Regions from separate parts of the Paraburkholderia sp. A1RI-2L genome, predicted to be linked through region 1. Evidence: predicted binding sites of a transcription regulator. Region 1 holds the regulator's gene; the other holds the start of a gene.

Region 1 (4,212 bases):
GATGGTGCGCGTGCGCACGGCCGGCGGGCAGATCATCAGCGGCGTCGTGAAAGATGCCGCCACGGTGCAGGTGCAGATTTAGGGCAGGATTGCCGGTCCGGTAAAAAAGGCGGTGCGGCGGCCATGTGGGCAAGGACACGTAACAGCATGTAACGGCAGGACTTTCGCGCTAAAGTTCGCGCGCAGCGTTGCCGTTATCAAGGCCATACGGATCAGGAAGCCCAATCGTGAAAATCGACACCTCCAACCGCAATGACGCGCGTTCGCTCCAGGATGGCCCGGCGCGCACGCAGCAAGGCGAATCCGCGAGCGCGCCAGGCGCGGGCGGCACGGCATCGGCCGGCGCGGCATCGAGCGCCATCGGAGCGGGTACTGGCGCAGACGCCAACGTGAGTCTTTCGTCGCTGTCCTCTTCGCTGCGCTCGCTCGCGGCGAGCGGCGCCGCCGACATCGACATGGGCCAGGTCCAGTCGATCAAGGACGCCATCAAGAACGGCACGCTGCAAATCGACGCCGGCAAGATCGCCGACGGCATTATCGAAACCGCGCGCGGCCTGCTCAAGCCGGCCTCGGGCGGCTAAATCGCAGGGCGCGGGCGCCAGGGCGTCCCGCAACCCGCATTTTCAGGTGGTCCCGGATGAAAGACGCGCTTCTCGCCACATTGATCGACGAACACGCCGCGGTTGAGGCGTTCGCCTCGCTGCTCGCCTTCGAGGAGAAGGCGCTCACGACGGCGGACGGCATCGATGCGCTGCCGCAGATCGTCGAACAGAAGACGACGCTCACGCAGCGCATGGCGGGGCTCGAGAAGGTGCGCGACGCGCAACTGGCCGGGCTCGGCCTGCCGGCCGGACGCAAGGGCATCGAGATGGCCTGCGACGGCGACGCGCGGCTCGCGGGCCAGTGGGCGCGGCTCTTGGGTTCGACCGAGCGCGCGCGCCGGCAGAACCTGACGATCGGCATGATGGTTCGCACCCGCATGGAACATAACCGCCGGGCGCTCGCGATTTTGCGGGGCGAAACCGGCAACGGCACGTCGATGCTGTACGGGCCGGATGGACGCCTGCCGGCGTTCGGGCTGTAACTGGCCCTTGTTCCTCGCGTGGTTGGCAGTTGCGTGGGGAATTGAAAAGCCGAAGCACGGGGGCTTCGGCTTTTTTGTTTCTGGGTGCTAACTGCGAGGGGAATCGATTTACCTCTGTCGGCAGTGGTGAAAAAATCTTCACTGGTTTTTCGGAAAAAGGCACTCAGACAAAGACTGCGATCCGTCACGAAAGACCGTTGGCGCAGAGCGTCTGGGGGCAGACGAAATCTGGTTGCAAGACTATTTGGTCATCGTTTCCGAGCGACGCCTTTCAAGGTATATGGGCGAAATCTCCGTGTTTACTTTTCTTTCAGAGGAATCACCGACCCAAGCAACTTAAATTTGTCGTAGCTTTTCGTTGAACGTCTACTGATGACTGGCTGCGTTTGACCGGTTCAAGTCGATAAACGTCTTTCCCCACAAGTCAGCAAATAATTGTGAAAAAGCAGCTCAGCCGTAACGTCCACATTCCGAAGTTCGCCGGGAACGATAGGTGCACCTTCACTGGTAAATCGCTCGTCGGCTGGCAACGCTGAAAAGAACCGCTCGTGCAGTGTCGTGACGCGCTCAGGCTCGAACAGGGCAGCAACGGGAAGCGTCGCCCAATCGTGCTCCAGTACGGTTTCCGTTGCGATGTGCGCCAGAGCCAGGTGCTGTTTCTTGCGTTCGACGCTATCTGTCGAATAGTTCTCTTTGAGCGCGTCTTCTATTCTGGCGGGCGTGGTGTGCTGGCCTTCGATTTTGTTCGTGTAGTAGGAGTTCATCGCGCGCAACTGGGGCGCCAATGCCTCAGAAAACGGAGTCCTCAACACGGGAAGCAATCTCTCTGACGAACCGACAAGATCCGACGCCTGATCAAGCAGCGGATCAAGCACCCGATCTTCAGGAAACAATGGCTCAAACGAAACGGTCGTCGTCATGGCGTGATGTTCACACCCATGTAGGGTTTGAAGTCGCGAATTATAAACACTAAGCCATTGTTTTGTATTGAATTAATTTATTCCGCGTAGGGTTTGAAGTAGGGTTCTGTGTAGGGTAGCCAGCCCTCAACACAGCACCCAACCCATTGATGCCAAGCCGATTCAATGCTCCGTCCCCGCCCATGACATCTCGCGCAGCCGCGCCCGCAAGCGTGCCACCGCCTGGCTGTGCAACTGGCATACGCGCGACTCGCTCACCTCCAGCACCGCGCCGATCTCGCGCAGGTTCATGCCGCGCTCGTAATACAGCGACATCAGCAACTTCTCGCGCTCGGGCAGCCGCTCGATCGCCTCGACTAGCGCGCCGCGCAGGCTCTCGTCGAGCAGCGCCGAGAGCGGGTCCGAGTGATCGACGCGATAGCGGTCGAGGAACGGCTCGTCGTCGGCGGAGCGGTCGAAGTCTTCGTAGTAGATGAGCTGACTGCCGTGCAGATCCTGCAGCATGCTCTGGTACTCGTCGAGCGGCATCTGCAGATGCTCGGCAATCTCCGTCTCGCTCGCCGAGCGGCCAAGCCGCTGCTCCACCTGATGCACCGCGCTTTCCACTTCGCGCGAGGTGCGCCGCAGGCTGCGCGGCAGCCAGTCGTTGCTGCGCAACTCGTCGAGCATGGCGCCGCGAATGCGCTGGCTCGCGTAGGTCTCGAACTGCGCGCCCTGATCTTCCTTGTAGCGACTCGCAGCGTCGAGCAAGCCGATCATGCCGGCCTGGATCAAGTCGTCGAGATCCACGCTCGCGGGCATTTTCGCCACGAGCTGCAATCCGAGCCGCCGCACGAGCGGCGCATACTTCGCGAGCACGTCGGCCTGCGAAATCTTTCCTTGAGCGTTATACATCTGGCTCTCCTTCCTGTGTCCGTCACACGTGCCGATGCGCGTGCACGGGCGAGTCCGCCCGCCATCCCGCATAGGCCGTCGCGCTCGCGGACGGGGCGTCCGTGACGGATGAAACGAATGAATTCGCCGCTTGCTCCGGACTCGCCGGCGCGCCCGCCGATGCCAACAGCGCGGGGCGCAGCGGCCAGTGCGGCAGTTCGGCCGCCACGTGGCGAAAATCTCGCGCGGCAGCCGTCGACGGAAACGCATCGACGATGCAGCGCGACAGTTGCAGCGCGCGCGGCATGTGCGGATCGGCGGCAACGCTGCCCGCGCGCTCCAGCGATACCGCGAGGTAGCGGCTCGCCACTCCCGCGAGATTCTCGAGCGCGGCCTGCGCGTCGGCGGCGCTCGCCACGTGGTTCGCAAGCACGCGGAACTGCCCAATCGCATGCGCGAAATGCAGCCGCTTCATGCAGGCGTAGGCGTCGGTGATCGCCTGCGCGGTCACGCGCATCACGATCAGCACGTCGTGCGCGTGCAAGGCGAGCGGCGAGAGCGCGCCTTCGGCGTCGAGCTGCGCGTCGATCAGCACGAAATCGGCGGGACCGGCCAGCAGCTTGCTCAATGGCGCATCCAGCTGCGCCCCCACGCACTGCTCGCGCGGCGCGGCCAGTACGCCGAAGCCCAGCGCATGCCGCGCCACGGCCTGGTCCAGCGCAATCTCGCCGCGCATCACCGCCGCGAAATTCGGCGCGAAGTTTCCTGCGAGGCTTGCGGCATTGCCGCGCGCTTCGTTGCTCACGCCGCGCATGCCGCCGCCGAGCTGCGCACTGACCGAGCGCGGACCGAGGCACTCGTCGATCACGAGCACGTCCTTGCCCAGCGCGATCAGCGCGGCCGCGAGATTGATCACCACGGTCGTGCGCCCGGGTGCGCCGTGGCCGCCGGTCACGGCGATCACGCGCGAGCCTTCGCGCGCGAGCAGCCGTCGCAGGCCTTCTGCCTGATCGATCACGAACTTATCCAAACCGGACCTCGGGAGCTTGCGTGGCCGAGCGCGTCGAGAGCGCGGAGAGCAGCGCGGGAATATCGTCCTCGTGCGGCACGAACGGCGAGCGATCGCGCGGCACGCAGAACGCGCTGCGCACGAGAAAGCGGCGCGTGGCCACGTACAGGTTCTCTGGCACCTTCTGGCCCGTGGAGACGTAGTGCACCGGCAGCTTGTAGCGCAGCACCGTGTCGAGCGTGCTGCCGAGGTTGGTCGCTTCGTCGAGCTTGGTGAGGATGCAGCCCGCGAGCGGCGAGTTGTCCGGGCCGTGCTGGTACGCCTGC
Region 2 (4,212 bases), on a different contig from region 1:
ACCGGCCTCGGCCAGCCCCACACTGGTTTCGGGTCCAAGCCCCTTTGCCACGTGCACCATTGGCGGATCATCGAGCAGCACTGTGTTTGTGAATAGCGAGGTCGAGCCGTGGGTGGCCGTCAACCCGAAAAACTCGTCCAACCTCATCGGCGCGTGGCAGCAGGACCGCTGGTCGGACGGTGGCTCTCATGGCCTCGTTGCCGGCTTCTCCTTCGACGGCGGTCACACATGGGGGCAAACGTCCTTGCCCTTTAGCGCATGTGCGAACGGGCTCGGATACGAGCGCGCCTCTGACCCATGGGTGTCCATCGGCCCCGACGGCACCGCCTATGCCGTCTCCATCTCGTTCAACAACTCCAACAACAGCAATGCCGTGGCCGCAGCGGTTTCCAGCGATGGCGGTCAGACCTGGGGAAACCTCAGCGTGATCATCGCCAACAACGAGCCTACCTTGCAGTACTTCAACGACAAGGAATCGGTGACTGCGAATCCGATCAAGGCCGGCGTGGCGTATGCGGTATGGGACCGGCTCGAACTGCCGAACGGCAACCCCTACGCGAATCTCCATACGGCCGCTTACCGCGGCCCGACATTGTTCTCGAAGACCGTGGATGGCGGCAAGACCTGGAGTACCGCCGCGGAAATCGTGAAGGTGCCCTCGCGGCAGCAGACGATCGGCAATCAGATCGTGGTCAATCAGCAGGACGGGACGCTCTACGACTTTTTCGATCTGATCACGCCGCCATTCAACCAGGGGGCAGGCAGGGTAGCGTTCATCAAATCCACCGACGATGGCGCCACGTGGACCCAACCTCAGATCATTTCGACGCTGCAAACGGTTTCGGTTTTTGATCCCAATTCCGGCACGCCGATACGCACCGGGGACATCATTCCCGAACCGGCGATCGATCCGGCGACGGGGCAGCTTTATGTCGTCTGGCAGGATTCGCGCTTCAATGGCGGGAAGTACGACGAGGTGGCGCTATCGACGTCCGCCGATGGTGGCAAGACATGGAGCGCGCCCATGCGGGTGAATACGCCTTCGGGCCGACCCGCATTCAATCCTGCCGTGCGGGTCAACCCTGCGGGCGTGGTGGCCGTCACGTACTATGACTTCCGCACGCTCAAGTCCACGGACACCACGCTGCCGACGGATTACTGGCGCATCACCTCGCCGCGCGGGGGCCAGAATTTCGGCAATGAACTGCATATCGCGGGGTCCTTCGATATGAAAACCGCGCCTTATGCCGAAGGGTACTTTATCGGGGATTATGAAGGGTTGGGTGCAACCGATACGGAGTTCGTGCCGTTCTTCGTGCAAACGACCGGGAATGCAAGCAATCCCACCGATATCTTTGTAGCGCCAGCGCCGTAAATCGCTCGACTAGTCAATTGCGCCGGATCCGCGCGACCCTTTCAGGGCGCGCGGATTCGCGCGCGCCAACGATGGCTTGAAGGGCATGGACTGAAATGCCGGATTGATTATTCAAGAAAATCAACTATTTGGCATTTGTTTTCGGCTATTCGGCGGCCATTTCCCGCGTGTCTGTCATGTCCCTGATTGAGCATAAGATCAGATTTTTTGCATATGTCCCTCTAAAGTTCCCTGGTGGGCGGTCGTTACCCCAAACATGGCGGTCGAAACAACGCGTTTGACAGTCCGCCGACGCCACGGTCGCCGTGGCGCAAACGGGCTCAGTCCCAATCAGGAGAATTTCCATGCTCGGAATCAACAGCAACATTAACTCGCTCATCGCGCAGCAGAATCTGACCGGCTCGGGCAGCGCGCTGTCGCAAGCGATCACGCGCCTCTCGTCGGGCAAGCGCATCAACAGCGCAGCGGACGATGCAGCGGGTCTTGCGATCTCGAACATCATGCAGACCCAGATCAACGGTCTGAACCAGGGCGTGTCGAACTCGAACGACGGCGTGTCGATGGTGCAAACGGCATCGAGCGGTTTGTCGTCACTGACGAACAGCTTGCAGCGTATTCGCCAACTCGCGGTGCAAGCATCGAACGGCAGTATGACCAACAGCGATCGCGCAGCCCTGCAACAGGAAGTGTCGCAGCAGGTTTCGGAAATCAACCGTATTGCGTCGCAGACGACATACAACGGTATGAATATCCTGAATGGCTCGCTGGGCAGCGTGTCGTTCCAGGTCGGGGCGAACGTCGGCCAGTCGATCAATCTGAATTTGACGCAAAACGTGTCGGCTGAAACCTTGGGCGGTGGCTTTGCGAGCTCCGGCTCCGTGCTCGGCTCGGTTTCCGGCCTGAGCCTGAATAGCAGTGGCACCGCTGTCACGTCCGGTGCAACGATTACTTCGGTGAACATCGTCGCAGACGGCAAGGGCGGGTTCACCTTCACGGACCAGAACGGCGTTGGCATTAGCTCGACGGCTTCCGGCAACCTGTTCACGGTTACGGCGAACGCTAACCCGAATCTTCCTTCGACGATCGAAGCGAAGGTAGGCAGCGCGCTTGATCCGTCGTCCGCGATCAGCACGATCAACACCAACAATGGCAGTGGTGGAACAACGATCATCGCTGCGGGTACCACGCTCGGCACCATCCAGAACATCAGCATCGACTCGACCGGCAAGCAGGTGCCTGCCGGTACGGCAAACGCCATCACGTCGGTCACGGTGAAGGCTGACGGCCAGGGCAACATGCTGTTCTACGATCAGAACGGCACCGCGCTGACCGCGCCGGGCGCGGGCGGGTCGCCCCTTACAAACTATATGAGCTACACGGCCGCGACCGGCTACACCGCGGGACCGCCGGCGACAATTACCGCGTCGGCCAAGCTCGTTGTGGGCGGGACGGATTTCACGAACACGGCGGTCGACAGCGTGAACACGGTGAACACTCCTGAGCAAGTGTCGAACATCGATATCAGCACTGCCGCTGGTGCTAGCGCAGGGATCTTGTCGATCGACAGCGCACTGAACACGGTGAACAACCTCCAGGCAACGCTCGGCGCCGCGCAAAACCGCTTCTCGGCAATCAGCACGACGCAGCAAGCCCAGGCAACCGACCTGTCGACCGCTCAATCGCAAATCCAGGACGCCAACTTCGCCCAGGAAACGGCCAACCTCAGCAAGGCACAAGTGCTGCAGCAAGCCGGCATCTCGGTGCTCGCGCAAGCGAACTCGCAGCCGCAGCAGATCCTGAAGCTCCTGCAGTAACAAACGCTTCATGTGAGTCAAGCAGTACGCGCCGCGCGCTCCGCCCACCATACCCGGGGCGCGCGGCGCTTGCCAACCGGGAGGACTACCTCCCGTTTGGCGTTTTCAAACCTGAACCGTACTTGAACCGATCCACCCGGCATCGCCGACGCACGGAGCCCCTTCATGTCCACCGTATCCGGTACCTCGAACGCGAATCTGGCCTCCAGCGCCGCAGCGTCGGCCAACACCGCGCTGCAGCAAGCCGCGCAGTCGGTCATCAGCGGCTCGACCGGCAATTCGTCGATGGACGTGAGCTCGCTCGTCACGGCGCTCGTCAACAGCAAGATCGCGGGCCAGGCAGCGACACTATCCACTCAGCAGCAACTGGACAACACACAGATCTCCGCATACGGTACGCTCTCGGCCGCGCTTTCGGCGTTGCAGGCGGGCCTTACCTCGCTCTCGAACGGCACGACCGTCAATGCTTTCACGGCGAGCGCGAGCGGCACGGGCATCGCGACCACGGCGGCCAGTGGGGCGGTGGCTGGGACGTATTCGATCGACGTCGCGCAGATCGCGGCCGCGCAGGTGCTTACGTCGAAGGGCTATGGCGCTAGCCAGCCGCTGGCTTCGGTGCCGAGCACGATGACGCTCTCGATCGGCGGCGCGAGCACCACGATTTCGCTGGACAGCAGCAACAGCACGGTTTCCGGCATTGCGGCGGCGATCAACAGCGCGAGCAATAATCCCGGCGTGACGGCCACGGTCGTTAATGGCGCCGATGGTGCGCACCTCGTGCTGCACGCGAACGCCACCGGATCGCAGAACGCCATCAGCATCCAGATCAGCGATACGGCTACGGGCGACCCGCTGAACGGCCTCGCGGTGACCGGCAACGCCGGCACGTCGCTTGACGGCAATGCGAGCGCAACCAGCGCGCAGCTCAAGGCCAACCAGTCGACGCTCAGCAACGTGCAGTCTTCCGGCTCGCCGGCCACGCCCAACTGGACCCAGACCACCGCCGCGCAGGATGCGTACTTC

The links. Region 1 encodes FliA, which starts transcription of late flagellar genes. Its sites were predicted from a motif close to CTAAAGTTTNNNNNNNNNNNGCCGNTA; they were not measured.
Region 2: PWP93_RS33640 (flagellin) is a predicted target of FliA. The motif match lies at 1,597-1,623, and genes of this name have one in related genera.

Annotation. Positions count from the first base shown of each region.
Region 1 is NZ_JARBTA010000001.1:2,926,860-2,931,071, reverse strand. Features, by position in the region: gene flgA (flagellar basal body P-ring formation chaperone FlgA) at 1-82, shown strand, start outside; gene flgM (flagellar biosynthesis anti-sigma factor FlgM) at 228-581, shown strand; gene PWP93_RS13390 (flagella synthesis protein FlgN) at 638-1,084, shown strand; gene PWP93_RS13385 (hypothetical protein) at 1,480-2,004, opposite strand; gene PWP93_RS13380 (RNA polymerase sigma factor FliA) at 2,167-2,898, opposite strand; gene PWP93_RS13375 (MinD/ParA family protein) at 2,921-3,907, opposite strand; gene flhF (flagellar biosynthesis protein FlhF) at 3,900-4,212, opposite strand, start outside.
Region 2 is NZ_JARBTA010000005.1:184,401-188,612, forward strand. Features, by position in the region: gene PWP93_RS33635 (sialidase family protein) at 1-1,375, shown strand, start outside; gene PWP93_RS33640 (flagellin) at 1,720-3,189, shown strand; gene fliD (flagellar filament capping protein FliD) at 3,355-4,212, shown strand, end outside.